Regions from separate parts of the Loktanella sp. M215 genome, predicted to be linked through region 1. Evidence: riboswitches for the same ligand, from Rfam matches in the RefSeq annotation. Region 1 holds a riboswitch; each other region holds the start of a gene.
The links. A riboswitch is a leader RNA that binds a small molecule or an ion and turns the genes downstream of it on or off. The one in region 1 is predicted to bind cobalamin.
Positions count from the first base shown of each region.

Region 1 (4,926 bases):
AAGGACGGCCGTTCTGGCGTCCGCACTGTTGTCTTTGGGCATGGGGCAGTTTCCTTATCTTACGTGATGCCGTTCAGGACGCACAGGCCCAGTAACCATCGTACCCGACGGTCAAAGGTTGCCCGGTGGTCAGATCGAACAGCAGGGTGGCTTCATCCTCAGCGGCATGGGGCGTAACTGTCACCCGCAGTCCCTCCGTCTGGGCCGCAACGCCAGCATTGTCGGGTGTGCCGTCACCGGTCAGCATGACCAACTGGCCGGACACCTTCGTCACCGATGCGCCGTCGGCGGCAACGGCGAACACCGGGTCCGCATCGACGCCACGGCGGAAATTGCAAACCGCTCCGGCGGGCAGGGCGCGGGTGATCTCATCATCGCTCAGCGGTGCGAGATCGACAGAGGCGATGACGGCGGACGACAACGCCTCGGTCAGCGAAGCCACTTCGGCCGGGGCATCGGCTTCGCCCAACGGATACGTCGTTTGTTCGCCATTGGCTTCGATATCGGCGATCATCCAACGCATTTCCGCGATCTCGCGGTCCTGCGCCTCGATGATCTCGTCGGCCAGCTTGCGCACGCGGGGATCCGAGATGTTGGCGCGCGACGACGTCAGGATTGCGATGGAGTGGTGCGGGATCATTGCCTTCATCCACGCGACGTCGCCGACCGTCTCTTGTGACCGCACCAGCCAGAGCGCCAGCGCGAACACCACTGCGGACCCGCCGAAGATCGCCATATTAACTGTACGGTTCTTGTACATGCCCAGCATGAACGCCAGCATGATAATCGCCATGATCGCACCCATATAGAGCGCCATCCACATGCGGGTCTGCGAGAAATAAATATGCTCAAGGGAATACGAGTTCAGATACATCAATCCGAACATGACCACAGTGGAGGTGGCGATCATCGCGAAGAAGCGGACATAATGCATGGGGTATCCTTCTTGAGTACGGCTTTGCAGACGCAACCAAGTTCCGGCGCTGGAATGTTCCCATAAAATCAGTATTTTTATACAGCGCCCCGTGATGCGAGGCGGACCGGGGCAAACCGTCACCTTTGCTGAAAGGCATCAGGTCGGGATGAAAGTGAGTTCAGCGAACCGTGGGCACCTGAAATCCGGTGATGCCATGGCCATCCTCAATCCATCCGGGCAGTATTAAAAGGGAATGCCGTGACGGTGAACATCTGCATCTGCAACACCTGCGCACCGGCGGCATCTGTAACGGTGTCCAGGCTGCGGCTGATGGCGGCCATCGGTGCTGCAGGTTTGAACGACACCGTGAGCGTGTCGACGGCCGCCTGCCTCGGCGCGTGTCAGACCCCGTCGTCTGTGGCACTCCAAGGTCAGGGTCGCGCCACATACCTGTTCTCGGGTGTGTCCTTCGATACGGATATCGACGATCTGATCGCGACGTGCCGCACCTATCTGGAGGCTCCGGACGGGTGGATCGAGGACGCGCGGCCGTGTGGCAGACTGCGGTCCTGCCTGCGGGCCCGCATCCCCGTCATGCCTGCGCAGAAAGTCTAACCGCTCGGTCGTTCAGGCCGGTTCAGCTTGTTCGCGTCGCCAGACGGCACCCGCGACCATTCCCAGGACGATCCAGGTCAGCAATCCGACGCCAAGTGATCGCGCGGTGAAGAGTGCTGCCAGTTCCATTGGTGCGCTGCCCGTCAGGACATCCGGCAAGCGCGGACCGACCAGATGAGGAGCCACCAGCAGCAGGGCCGCAACGGCCCATTGGCCAGGCGTCTTGCCGTACGCCAGGATCCAAGCACCCCCCGCGGCTGACAGCACGAATATCACCCACCAGATCTGACGCATGGCAAGCTCAGTCTCGGTCGCCCCCGGTAGTTGTGCAGGCAGCGAAAACGCCGGAGCGAGCATGACGACGGCAAAACCGGCGATCCCCCACAGGAGGCCGGACCGCGCATCGATCCGGTCGCCTGCCTGTCCGCGAAACGCCATCAGTGCGACGAGGATCACGCCATAGCCGCAGTAGAGCACAACCATGACCATGATCGTCAGCGCATTGCGCATCGTCAGAAGTGCGGCGGGGGCTTGTTCGGATCTAGTCTCGAATACTTCGGCCGAGAGAAGAATGTCCTGAACGAAGACAAGGTGAAGCACGCCGGCTGCCACACCGGCGGCCGCGCCGGCCAGCAGCGCGGTCGTCAGAATGGGACGCAACATGTCAGTGGCAGGGAAAGCCGGTCGCGTGGCGCACATCGTGCGCAGCGTCGTGAATGGCACCGGCCGAGGCAAAGCCAACGGACGCGATCAAAGCCAGGCCGAACGCCAGGGCCATGATGATTGCGCGTGTGCCGCCTGCATCGCGCACCTGCGATTGAACGAGGGTCGTCATAGGTCATTCTCCTTGCCGTCACACCCGACGGTCGGTCTGCACTGTGCCTGGCAGGTCTCCTGGCTCGCGGGTCGTGACGATCTGCCGGCCTTCCCCACATCATGGGATGTGAGTGGACAATTCGGCAGTCGCTCACCGCTTACAGTCGCGGGGGCGGCTCTGGCATCGGATCTCCATACCGGATCGATCCTGACCAGATTCCCTGTTCGGTTCCTGCACTTTGTGCGTATGGAACACCAAGCAGGATCACTAGACCGGGCCTGAACCGAAAATGCAATATCCGTTACGCGGCACCGCGCCCGTCACAGGCCAGGGCAGGGCGCTTCGCCCGGGCTATCTCGTCGCCTTTCCCAGGCTTTGCAGGATGGGCCGGGATTGCGGTGCGGCTGGCGGGGCGATGACGGGTGCCGCCACCGGGATCAGCGCCACATTGTAGCCAGAGGCCCAGAACAGGATCGGGCGGATACTGCGCATCATCGCACGATTGACGGACATGACATGCACCGCTTCCGTCGCCAGATTGACCGCGGCCGCCGTGGCGCTGTGCACCGCCAACGTGACGCCCGGATCCGCCACAAGAGCGCGCTGAACCCGCCCCAAGCAGGACGCACAAGACGTGCCAGTAACGGACAATGTGATCGGGGACATATCGGACATGGAAGGTACCTCACGCTTTGGTTCAGCGCCTTACATAAGGGTTGCAGTCCGGGGATAAGGTTTCCAGTCCGGGGGAAGGTCGACAGTCCATACCTACAGAATTGCATTTGACCTTCCAGCGGGGGAAGGCCCCACATATTTACCACAGCATAGGAGACTGTTATGACCACCTATTCCATTCCTGCCATGAGTTGCGGCCACTGCAAGGCGACCGTCGAAAAAACAGTGCTGGCTCTCGACCCCGCCGCGACCCTGTCGTTTGACATGCCGGCCCGCACGGTCGCCATCGACAGCGGGCGCGACGACGCACTGCTGCGTGCAGCCCTGAAAGACGCCGGCTATCCGGCGGTAACGGTCTGACCCAAGCGTCACGCCCAAGACTGTCTCATTTCGACGACTGCGCCGGGCACCGGCGCGATCGTGTTTTCTGTGTAAAAGGTTTTTGATATGACACGCGGTTCTCTGTTTTCTCTTATCGCAGGCCTTACGTTCGGCCTGACCGGCAGTTCGGGTGCCGCGCAGGTCTTTTCCACGCTGGCCGAAATCGACGTGCCCAGCACCGGCGTCGTCGAGGAGCCGTCGCTTGTGACGCTGGCCGACGGTCGCGTTCTGATGTCCTGGACCGAAGTGTCCGGTGACACCTTCGCCAAGGTCGAGACCGCGATCTACGACGGTGTAACCTGGTCAGACCCCGTCACCGTCGCTGAAGGTGATGACCTCTTCATCAGCTATGCGGACTTTTCCTCTGCCGTAGGCCTGCCAGATGGCCGGATCGCCGTCAGCTGGCTCCGGATGAACGGGGACTCGTACTATGATTACGACATCAACATTGCGATCTCGGGTGACGGTGGCAAAACGTGGGACACGCCCATCGTGCCGCACCGGGATGGCCTGAGCCGCCAACACGGTTTCGTCACGCTGCTGCCCGATGCAAAGGACGGTCTTCTGGCGATGTGGCTCGATGGACGGTCTTACGAGACCGGCGATACGTTCGGCAGCGATGACGCAGACGCCGGCGCCATGCAACTGCGGGCGACGACTGTCACTGGCGACCGAACCCTGTCGGACGATCTGCTTCTGGACGACCGGACCTGCACCTGTTGTCAGACGAGTGCGGTCGTGACCGATGATGGGACCGTCCTGCTGGCCTACCGTGATCGGACCGCAGACGAGGTCAGGGACATTTCGGTGGTGCGGCGCGTGGAGGGGACATGGACAGATCCCCAGCCGGTCAGCGGCGATGGCTGGGAAATCGACGGATGCCCGGTGAACGGCCCCGCCATCGCAGCCCGTGGCGATCATGCAGCCCTTGTATGGTTCACCGGCGCCGGCGGCGTGCCAGCGGTCAAGATGGCCTTCTCGGACGATCGGGGGGCCAGCTTTGGGCCCGCACGACAGATCGATCTGGGCGGACCCGCGGGCCGGGTCGACCTGCTGCAACTCGTGGACGGATCGGCCCTCGTCAGCTGGGTCGAATGGACGGCAGCCGGAGAAGTGCTCCTGACCTGCCGGGCGACCGCGGCGGACGGATGCGGAGACCCGGTCGCCATCGCGGTCAATCGCACGGGAAACGCGATGGGCTTTCCCCGCATGACGCTGGCGGGCGACGACGTTTACATCGCCTGGACCGAACCATCAGTTGACGCAGAGGGTCGCCCGGATGATGGGACCGCCATCCATGTCGCGCGCGGAACGGTCGATCTTTCTGAATGACCTGACCCGATGAGATTGAGGCAGTCGCTTTTGGAAACGTGCGGCCTTTCATGCCCGGCCTGCAGGGGGCGCGACCGCACGTGTGGCCGTGGCCTGCGACACCGACAGTCGGTTTGATCTTGCCCTGAACAAACAAGGCAAGCGTCGTTCGCTTGTCGGACGATCTCCCCGGCCTTTACGAAAACGTGAA
Region 1 covers NZ_WMEA01000005.1:18,358-23,283, reverse strand. Annotated here, with positions in the region: gene GLR48_RS22475 (glutaredoxin) at 1-42, opposite strand, end outside; gene GLR48_RS22470 (DUF6692 family protein) at 74-934, opposite strand; gene GLR48_RS22465 (DUF1636 family protein) at 1,175-1,531, shown strand; gene GLR48_RS22460 (CbtA family protein) at 1,544-2,194, opposite strand; gene GLR48_RS22455 (CbtB domain-containing protein) at 2,196-2,366, opposite strand; cobalamin riboswitch at 2,399-2,622, opposite strand; gene GLR48_RS22450 (hypothetical protein) at 2,700-3,023, opposite strand; gene GLR48_RS22445 (heavy-metal-associated domain-containing protein) at 3,186-3,383, shown strand; gene GLR48_RS22440 (sialidase family protein) at 3,471-4,736, shown strand.

Region 2 (4,926 bases), on a different contig from region 1:
ATAGGCCGGTTCGAACATGACGACCGGAATGCCAAGACGGTCCAGCATCTGCACCGTGGCGCGCCGGGTAAAGGTCCCTGCGATCACGAGGTCGGGCTGCATCAGGTAGATTTCCTCTGCCAGACCGTAGTTCAGGGTGTAGCCCGCCGCGACCTCGGCCATGGCGGACCCGCGCGGATCGGCAGAGAGGGTCGAGACCGACAGAAGCTGACCCTCGCCCGCCACAAGCATCGCAAGCTGATCCGTGCACAGGTTCATCGACACGACACGCCGGGGCGCGTCGGCGTGGGCCGGGGCGGCGGCCAGCGCCGCCAGCCACAGGACAAGGGCCCTAGAACCGCGCATTGACGCCGACATAACCCGCGCGGCCGCGCGTCGCGTAACCCCAGACATCGACGGCCGGATCGTCGAACAGGTTGGTGACCCGCCCTGTCAGCGTGACACGCGCGGTCAGGTCATACTGCGCGGCCACGTCGACGGTGGTATAGGCCGGCAGCTTTGCCGTCTCATAGGCGCCAAAGAACTGCGCGTCATAGTTGCCAGAGACGTGCCTGACATCCGCCGACACCAGCCCGCGCCCGCCGAAGGTGTCCAGCGTCCCGCCCACCGTCAGCGTGTTGCGGGGGCGGCGCTGTTCCACGCTGCCGTCCGGGTTCGTGGCATCAAGGTAGGTATAGGCCATCCGCAGCGCGAGTGTATCCGTCGCCTGCAGGGTCCCCGTCAACTCGATCCCCTGCCGGTTGCTGTCGCCGGACTGGTTGACGAAGCTGAAGGTGCCCGCACCGGTGGCGACATCGGTGATCTCGTCGGTCAGCACTTCGTTGAAATAGGTCACGTCAAGCGTGCCGCGCCCGTCCAGCACCGGCAGCGTCACACCCACGTCGAAACTGGTGTTCCGCTCGGGCGTCAGGGCGGGGTTGCCGACATAGCCGAAGTCGGTGGCGTAAAGTTCGAAATAGGACGGGTTCACGATACCGACCCCGGCAGAGGCATGCAGCCGCGCGCCGCTTTGCCCGACGGGATAGGACAGGCCGACGTTCCAGGTCGCCGCATCCTCGAAGGTATCGTTGGCGTCAAAGCGTGCACCGGCCTGCACATCCAGCCCATTGTCGAAACTGCCACGGTATTCCAACGCCAGGGATGTCGCGGCGCGCGCATACAAAGGGTTCGACCGGCTGCTGTCGTTCTTGTGCTCTACCAGCACGTTCAGCAGGTGCCGCGTCTCGGCCACCGCAAGCCCGTCGAGGCCATAGCTCAGGCGGTATTTCAGCGCATCACGCTCTGTCCGGATCGGCGTGCCGCTTTCGTAAGCGGCCGTGTTGTCCGTGCGTTCATAGGACAGCCGGTGCGTCAGCCGCCGACCGAGGGTGTCGAGTTCCGCAAAGATCCCGCCGGTGGTTTCATCGCGGGTACTGAACAGCGTGGGATCGTCGACGATGGACCCGGCGGCGTCCAGGGCCGTGTAGTCCGCCGCATCGGTGTCATAATCCTGCTCTGACCGGCGCAGGGTGAACCCCAGCTTCAGCGCGTCCGTGGCCAGATAGTCGCCGGATAGAATGGCGGTGGTGCGGTCCATGCCGTCACGCTCTCCGCCGTCGCCGGACTGGTCGAAACCGTCGTCCTGCACGTGAGACAGCGCCAGCGACAGACCGCCGCGGTCCGTCCGGTGTGACAGAAAGGCGGTCGCTGTGTTGGCCGCACCCACCTCCAGCGATCCGCTGAGCGTGGTGCCGACCTGCCCCTTACGGGTGATGATGTTGATCACCCCGGCCGAGGCATCGGACCCGTAATAGACCGACTGCGGGCCGCGCAGCACCTCGATCTTCTCGATGTTCGCGGTCTCCAGCCCGCTGAGGATGTATTCCCCGTCGCCGCCCGCCGCGGCGATCCCGTCGATCAGGATCAGGGTATGGCTCGCCTCGCCACCACGGATGCGGACCTGCGTGTAGGTCGGGCCGGACCCGGTGACCGAAACGCCGGGCAAGGCGCGCAGCGCGTCCTGCACCGTGGCGATGCCCCGCGCCGCGATGTCGTCGGCCGTCACGACGCTGGCGGCACGCCCCAGCGCGCCCGCCGCGATGGGGGACAGACCGCCGGTGACGATGATCTCGTCAAGTGCAAAGGCATCCTGTGCCGTCGCGGATGTAAAAGGTGTCAGGGCCACGGAAGCCAGAAGTACGGAACGGAGCATGGGCATATCCCTCGGGTCGTCCCCGGTGGGGACGCATTTTCGATATGTCAGAGAGGGGGTATCCCCCGCAGACGGTGAAGACACCACAAGCGGACGCTCCGCAGCCCTGACGCCCCACGCGCCCGGACAGGGTGAACACCTCGGCAGGTCTCCTGACTCGCGGGTCAATGCTGGGCCGGTCCTTCCCATCACGCGGCGCGTGACAGTGGCATTGTCCGGCTTCGCTCTCCGCCTACAGTTGCGGGGGCAGTCGTGGATTAGGCCAATGGGCCGCACCACGTTCCCTTTTCACCGGACGGCAGACCGCCCGGACCGAAGTAGCCATGGTCTAACGCGTGGCATTGTTTTTGGAAAGGGGCGGCCTGCCCGCCTTCGCATCCGGCATCGCAGGCGACCATGGTCCGTCGGTTGGGGCAAGACTGCCCGGTCCGGGATCTGGCCCGCACCGCGTGCGTGGCTGAAGCCACGAAACGCGGTCACACGCTGGTACGGGACGGGCCATGAATGACACCGGTGCCCCACCGATCGCGCGGCATGACAACGACAGCAGGGATGCGGCGCGGCCGGACGTCCCCTTGATGATCACTCATCAGGCTCACCCTGATCTCTTCTACTTTCGTCGTCTCTGATACTCATATCTATTGCCTGGATATCCTCCGCCCTCGCGAGATGAACGTCCCACGAGAGGGGTCGGGTAACAGGGGTGGTCTGAAAAGCCCTCAGCCCAGGCCGAGCCACGTCCTGTCGCTTCTGAAGACGCGAGCCTGACGGTGCACGGTGGGGCACCCCCGCACGGGTGCACTTCCCGGGGCATTCATGGCCCTAGGGAGGCCCTGAGATCCAATCGACTAAGGATCTGAGGTCGCTGGCCGGGAAGGTGGAATTTCATGCTAGGTGACTGATTATTTAGATATTTATCAAGCAGAAGTAGATGGCGCCAAGCGTGCGGAGAGGGAAAGTCCCATGTGTCTTGGTCTGCAAATCAACCGAACTGGACGCCAGAAAGTCGTCTCCTCGGCTGGACACGAGAATGTCGAAATCAAGAGATTGGGTTGTTTGACAGGGGGCTCGACTGCTGCGTGATGATTGATATTTTCGGTCGAGGCTGCCAAGGTTGCACAGAGCGCTGATACATCAGAAAGGGCTGCGTATGGATTGGAACGCGATGGCGGCACCATGGTTGCGCGTTGAGGCCGAGACCGATGCCGCTCATGCCCCGGTTCGCAAAGCCCTCATGGCGAAGGCCGCGTTGCGCGTGGGTCAATCGGTTCTCGATATCGGACCCGGAGCCGGGGTCTCGCTTCTTGATGCCGCCGATGCAGTGGGCCCGACAGGTCATGTCACCGGTATTGAAATTGCGCCGCCGTTTGCAGCGCGCGCCAAGTCGCGCGTTCCGGCCAATGTTGAAGTTTGCATTGGCAATGCCGCGGATTACCCTTTCGATTCAAGCGGTTTCGATGCCGCAATATCGCTTTTTGGCGTGATGTTCTTTGCCGATCCAGTTGCGGCCTTCGAGCATATCCGCAGCGTATGCAAACCCGGAGCGGCGCTCACCTTTGCCTGCTGGGGGCCACCGGAGGACAATCCATGGTTTGGCATGCCAAGTCGCGTTGCCGCTGAGGTCTTCGGCCCTGGCCCGGCCTTTGATCCTGATGCGCCCGGACCGATGGCCTTGGGCAACAAAGATAAGATCAACCGCATTCTTTCTGCCGCAGGCTGGGTTGTGGACATCGACACCAAGGCGCTGCACCTTACCCCAAATGGCAGTCCGGACGACGTGGGTGCTCTGCAAATGACGATTGGCGCTGCTGCGATGCGCATGCGGATCGCCAAAGAGGCAGGAACTCTGGATGAAAGCCATCGTGACGCGGTGCGCACCGGACTGATCGCAGGATTTTCCGAAATGGTTGAGGGGGGTGATGTCCGGGTGCCTGCAGTGGTTCATGTCGTCCGGGCCGTGGCCTGAAATCATCGGGCTTGGCAAAGCGGGCGCATGAGTTTTGCCGTGTGGACCTGCCGCCAAACTGCGAATTGATCCCGCGCGCCCCAGTGCGATGTCATGACCTGCGCCGCGCCAGTTCGAGCCTTGGCCGTTCAAGTGCAAGGCGACTGGTGGCCTTGAAAAAACAGCTCCACGACCTCGGCTGCATCGCAAACCGGGGCTTTGACCTGTGCGCCGCTTCTGCCCCACAGCCCGGACATCATCACAGGTGCGATCAGGGAGAGCAGCTTTTGTAGCGGCCCCCCGGACCGATGGCGCTTCAGTTCTGGTGTACGGACATGATGCGGGCCGCGCTTTGCAGGGGCGGCAAGAGCGCCGATGTCGCGTCGCGCCGTTCTGCAAACATCCCCATGTGACCAATATCCTGCCGTGCAGCGAATCGCAGCTTTCGATAAAGCCGCCTGCGACGTATGTCTGGCGGGCCATTCTCACCGTCGAGGCAGACGTCATGCTTTCCGTCCTTGCAGACCGCACCTATCGACATCTGTTCGTGGCACAAATCGTGGCCCTGCTGGGCACAGGCATGGCAACCGTCGCGCTGGGGCTGCTGGCCTATGATCTGGCAGGTGACCGCGCGGCGCTCGTTCTGGGCACGGTGTTCACGATCAAGATGATCGCCTACGTCGGTATTGCGCCCATTGCGGGGGCCTTCGCAAACCGCTGGCCCAGACGCGCCATGCTGGTCAGCCTTGATCTGGTCCGCGCGGTGGTGGCGCTGTGCCTGCCGTTCGTG
Region 2 covers NZ_WMEA01000001.1:1,580,945-1,585,870, forward strand. Annotated here, with positions in the region: gene GLR48_RS07745 (ABC transporter substrate-binding protein) at 1-345, opposite strand, end outside; gene GLR48_RS07750 (TonB-dependent receptor plug domain-containing protein) at 332-2,191, opposite strand; cobalamin riboswitch at 2,317-2,523, opposite strand; gene GLR48_RS07755 (class I SAM-dependent methyltransferase) at 3,342-4,157, shown strand; gene GLR48_RS07760 (MFS transporter) at 4,642-4,926, shown strand, end outside.
Region 2: it holds a riboswitch for cobalamin, as region 1 does, so the genes downstream of both, GLR48_RS07750 (TonB-dependent receptor plug domain-containing protein) here and GLR48_RS22455 (CbtB domain-containing protein) in region 1, are expected to answer to the same signal.

Region 3 (4,926 bases), on a different contig from region 1:
CGTCGCGGTCGTCGCCGGGCAGGAAGGCCACCGGCACGCCCGCAGCGCGCAGACGGGCGGCGTATTGCGTGACGCCATACGTCCAGTAACCCACGCCGCCCAGCACGCGGGCGATGACCAGACGGGATTTTTCGGCGCAGGCGTCGAGGTGCATGTCCACCGACACCGGGTGTTGCAGATGCATCAGGTTCAGCAGCCGCAGGGAGGGGGCATCGTCCATCGCCGCCCGCGCCTCTGACAATGCTGCAAGTTCCGTGTCGGCGGCGCTGATGAAGACGACGTCGGCGGGCGTCTGGCCCGGATCGACCGGGTCTGACCCGTCGGACATCGTCACGGCGCTAGCGGCGAGCAGGTGCATCAGGCTTGACCTTTCCTGTGATTGGCCCACATGGGGGTGTCACACCACGCGAGGGGATCGCACCCATGGACTACGGCAAATCGGGAGTACCGCAGATGGCGAAAAAAGGCCCGAAGCATAACGAACACAACCAGTACGGCAGCGACAAGACGCCCTTCGGCTCTCGTCCTTCCAAAGAAGAGCTGTTGGCGCGCATGAAGAAGAGCCAGGGCAAGACCGATCTGGACAAGCCCAGCGACCCGGCCGACGACTTTGCCACCGACGAGGCGAAGGGCAAGGCGATCCGCGGCAAGGAAGACCTGCCCGACTGAGGCGGTCACAACCGCTTTTCCATGAAGACCGAATGGGGCCCCTCGACGTAATCGCCGAAGGGGCCGCAGTCCGTGAAGCCGTGCCGCCGGTAAAGCCGGTGTGCGGGATAAAGGTCGTCGCCGGTTTCCAGCCGCATCAGCGGCAGGTTCTGGGCACGGGCCTCGTCCTCCAGCGTCTGCATCAGGGCCGCACCGGTGCCGGTGCCGCGGGCGTCTGGGTGGACGAACATCGACTTGACCTCGCCGTAGGTGCCCTTGTTGGATAGGGCGGCGCAGCCCATTGCCGCACCGTCACGCGCTGCGATGAAGAAGCGGACGTGAGGTTCCGCCAGCTGGTCCGGGTTCAGGGCAAAGCTGAACTCTGGCGGGTAAAGCGACAGCAGATAGGCGTGGCTGGCGTTCAGCAGCGCCAGACCTTCTGCCGACCGTGGATCGGCCAGTGCCACGGTGATCGTCATGCCTGCAGGGCGGCCGTGATGGCCGCGCGGTCGAGGCCCGCTTCTCCGATCACCACGAGGCGCGCGCCGCGCGGGGTCTGGCCCAGCGGCTGATCGAAGTAGTGATCGACGCGCGGACCGACCGCCTGCACCGTCAGGCGCATCGGCTTGCCCGCGACAGAGGCGAAACCCTTCAGCCGCAGGATATCGTGGGTGCGGATGACGTCCGCCAGTTGCGTGGCAAAGGCTGCGGGATCGGTGATCTCGTCGCGCTGCACGACGAAGGATTCGAATTCGTCGTGGCCGTGGTCATGGTGGTCGTCGTCGTGGTGGTCGTCATCCTCATCGTCGTGATGGTGGTGATGATGGACCTCGTGGCGGGCCTCCAGATCGGCTTCGGCGCCGATGCCTTGCCCCAGCAGCACGTCGACGGGCAGTGCGCCCATGGCGGTGCGCACGACCTGCACGCCGGGGCGTGCCTCTGATTTCAGGCGGTCTGACAGGTCAGAGGCCGCCTTGGGGTCCATCAGGTCGGTCTTGTTGATGACGATCATGTCGGCGCAGGCGATCTGATCCTCGAAGAGTTCCGACAGGGGCGTTTCGTGGTCGAGGCCATCGTCGGCGGCGCGCTGGGCGTCCACGGCGGCGACGTCATGGGCGAACCGCCCTTCGGTCACGGCCACGCCGTCCACCACGGTCACGACGCTGTCGACGGTGACGCGGGTGGCAAGACCCGGCCAGTTGAAGGCGCGCACCAGCGGCTGCGGCAGGGCGAGGCCTGAGGTCTCGATCACGATGTGGTCGGGGGGCGGCGTGCGGGCCAGCAGCGCCTCCATCGTGGGGATGAAATCGTCGGCCACGGTGCAGCAGATGCAGCCGTTGGACAGTTCCACGATGTCGTCAGCGGCGCAGACGTCGCTGTCGCAGCCTTTCAGGATGTCACCGTCGACGCCGAGGTCGCCGAATTCGTTGATAATAAGCGCGATGCGCTTGCCTTTGGCATTCTGCAGCATGTGGCGGATCAGGGTGGTCTTGCCGGCGCCGAGGAAGCCGGTGACGACGGTGGCGGGAATTTTGGCGGCCATTGGAAAACTCGTTCTGTCAAAGGGATGCGGGCCGAAACCTTTCGGCTTCGGCCCGTCTTGTGTCATGCCGTCAGGCGATCAGCCGTAGACGCGGGCGTCCAGCAGGGGCGAGCCTTTGGCGGACAGGCGCTTGGCCACGGCCAGCACGGCCAGATCGACCAGCGGTTCCAGCAGGACGACGGTCATGTAGGCGGCCCCGAAGGTGCCCAGCGATGCCAGCGTGGCGACGCTGGCGCCCTGACCCCAGACCACCCAGAAGGCGACCCAGGCGACGACGCCGGCCTGATAGGTCACCGACAGTTTCAGCGCCTGCGCGTAGGTCAGGTCGACGTAGGCCGTGCCGCGGGCGACGACCATTTTTGTCACGCCATGCAGCGCCAGGAGCGGGACCAGCAGCGTGGTCACGTTCATGCCGTATTGCGGCAGATCGAAGGGCGACATCAGCAGCCCCTGCAGCAGCAGCCCCAGCGCCAGTCCCACGGCAGCCGGCGCGGTGCCCAGCATCAGCAGCAGGGTGGACCCGAGGATCAGGTGAACCTCCGACGGGCCGACGGCCAGATGCGGCAGCAGTTCGAAGAACACGAAGGTCGCGGCGGTCGCCATGGCCGACCGCGCGATCAGCGAGGCCGCGCCGCGCTGCACGAGGTTGTCCCAGACCAGCTTGGCCGAGACGGTGGCGGCACCGGCAGCGGTCACGCTGCCAAGGGCCAGTTTTGCGCCGGTGACGACGCCAGGTTCGATATGCATTTCAGTCTCCTGTACCCCGTCACACCCGACGGGCCTTGGTTTCATCATGCAGGGCCGGTCTCCTGGCTTGCGGCTCGTGCACGCGACGTCGCCTTCCCGGTTGCCCAATTACTTGGTGTCCCAGTGGCTTCTTGACGTCACGCTCACCGCTTACAGTCGCGGGGGCGGCTGTGGCATGGGGCCTTCCGGTCGGAATCGGCCCGTTCCACATTCCCAGTTTCATCCCCGGCGCTTTGCGCCTTGTGTGGGGAACCTTGCATCACCTTTCTGCGCCCCGGGGCCAGCCCGCGTCAAGCCTGCTGTGCGGCAAATCCCGCTGGGGACCGGCCCACCAGAGGGGTCAACATCTTGTGGATAACCGCCGAAAGCGGCGCAGATGCGGTAGGGCGCCGTTGACTTGGGTCTGCCCCCTCCGGCATCCTTGGCCTTCAAGGGAATCACCGGATCATTCAGCTTTCATGCGTTTCACCCGACTGCGCCTCAATGGTTTCAAAAGCTTCGTCGATCCCACGGACCTCGTGATCGCCGACGGGCTGACCGGCGTCGTGGGTCCCAACGGCTGCGGCAAGTCCAACCTGCTGGAGGCGCTGCGCTGGGTCATGGGCGAAAACCGCCCCACCGCGATGCGCGGCGGCGGGATGGAGGACGTGATCTTCGCCGGCACCGCGACCCGCCCCGCCCGCAACTTTGCCGAAGTCGCGCTGATCATCGACAATGGCGAACGGCTGGCACCCGCCGCCTTCAACGACAGTGACAGCCTCGATATCACGCGCCGCATCACCCGCGACGCAGGCAGCGCCTACAAGGTCGGCACCAAGGACGTGCGCGCGCGCGACGTGCAGATGCTCTTCGCCGATGCCTCCACCGGGGCCCATTCGCCCGCATTGGTGCGGCAAGGCCAGATCAGCGAGCTTATCAACGCCAAACCCACGAACCGCCGCCGGATTCTGGAAGAGGCCGCCGGGATCAGCGGCCTCTACCAGCGCCGCCACGAGGCGGAGTTGAAACTGCGCGGCGCCGAACAGAACCTTGCCCGCGTCGACGATGTGGTGGGGCAACTCGCGGCGCAACTGGGCACGCTCGCCCGGCAGGCCCGTCAGGCCGCCCGCTACCGCGAGATCGGCAATGCGTTGCGCCATGCGGAGGGGCTGCTGCTGTATCGTCGCTGGTTCGACGCCGACGCGGCGCTGACATTGGCAGAGGCCGAGGTGCGCACCCGCACCCTCGCCGCCGTGCAGGCCGAGCGTGCGGCGCAAGAGGCCAATGCGCGGCGCGGCGCCGCTGACGAGGCGCTGCCGCCCCTGCGTGAGGAGGATGCAATTGCGGCCGCCGTGGTGCAGCGCCTGATGGTGCAGCGCGACCAGCTGGCCGACCGCGAGGCGCAGGCCGCCGCCGCCATCGCCACCCTGACCCGGCGCATCGAACAGCTGACCCGCGACATCGCCCGCGAAACCAGCCTGAACGCCGATGCCGAAGAAACGATCGCCCGCCTGACCCTTGAAGCGGAAGAGATCGCCGCGGCCAGCATCGGTCATGCCGAGGCCCTTGACGCCGCACAGGACGCCAGCGCTGAGGCTGCCGAGGTGCTGGCGCAGCGCGAACAGGATCTGGACCAGCTGACCGAGGATGTGGCCCGCCTGTCCGCCCGCCACCAGTCCGCGCAGCGCCTGCTGGACGACAGCCACAAGACCGTCACCCGCGCCGAGGCCGAAGCCGACCGCGCCCGCAGTGCGATGGCCACCGCCAGGGCTGCGCGTGATGCGGCCGACGCAGCCTTTGCTGCCGCGTCCGAGGCCGAAGAGATCGCCACCGCCACCGCCCAGAACGCCGAAGAGACCCTGCTGGAGACCGAAGCCGCCCGCGCCGCGACCCAAAGCCGCGAAAGCGACGCCCGCGCCCTGCGATCCGCCGCCGAGGGCGAGGCGAACGCCCTGCGGGCCGAGGTCGCGGCGCTGTCGCGCCTTGTGGACCGGGACGCGGGCGAGGGC
Region 3 covers NZ_WMEA01000001.1:21,331-26,256, reverse strand. Annotated here, with positions in the region: gene cobN (cobaltochelatase subunit CobN) at 1-358, opposite strand, end outside; gene GLR48_RS00145 (hypothetical protein) at 424-669, shown strand; gene GLR48_RS00140 (GNAT family N-acetyltransferase) at 675-1,127, opposite strand; gene cobW (cobalamin biosynthesis protein CobW) at 1,124-2,191, opposite strand; gene GLR48_RS00130 (energy-coupling factor ABC transporter permease) at 2,270-2,938, opposite strand; cobalamin riboswitch at 2,974-3,210, opposite strand; gene smc (chromosome segregation protein SMC) at 3,397-4,926, shown strand, end outside.
Region 3: it holds a riboswitch for cobalamin, as region 1 does, so the genes downstream of both, GLR48_RS00130 (energy-coupling factor ABC transporter permease) here and GLR48_RS22455 (CbtB domain-containing protein) in region 1, are expected to answer to the same signal.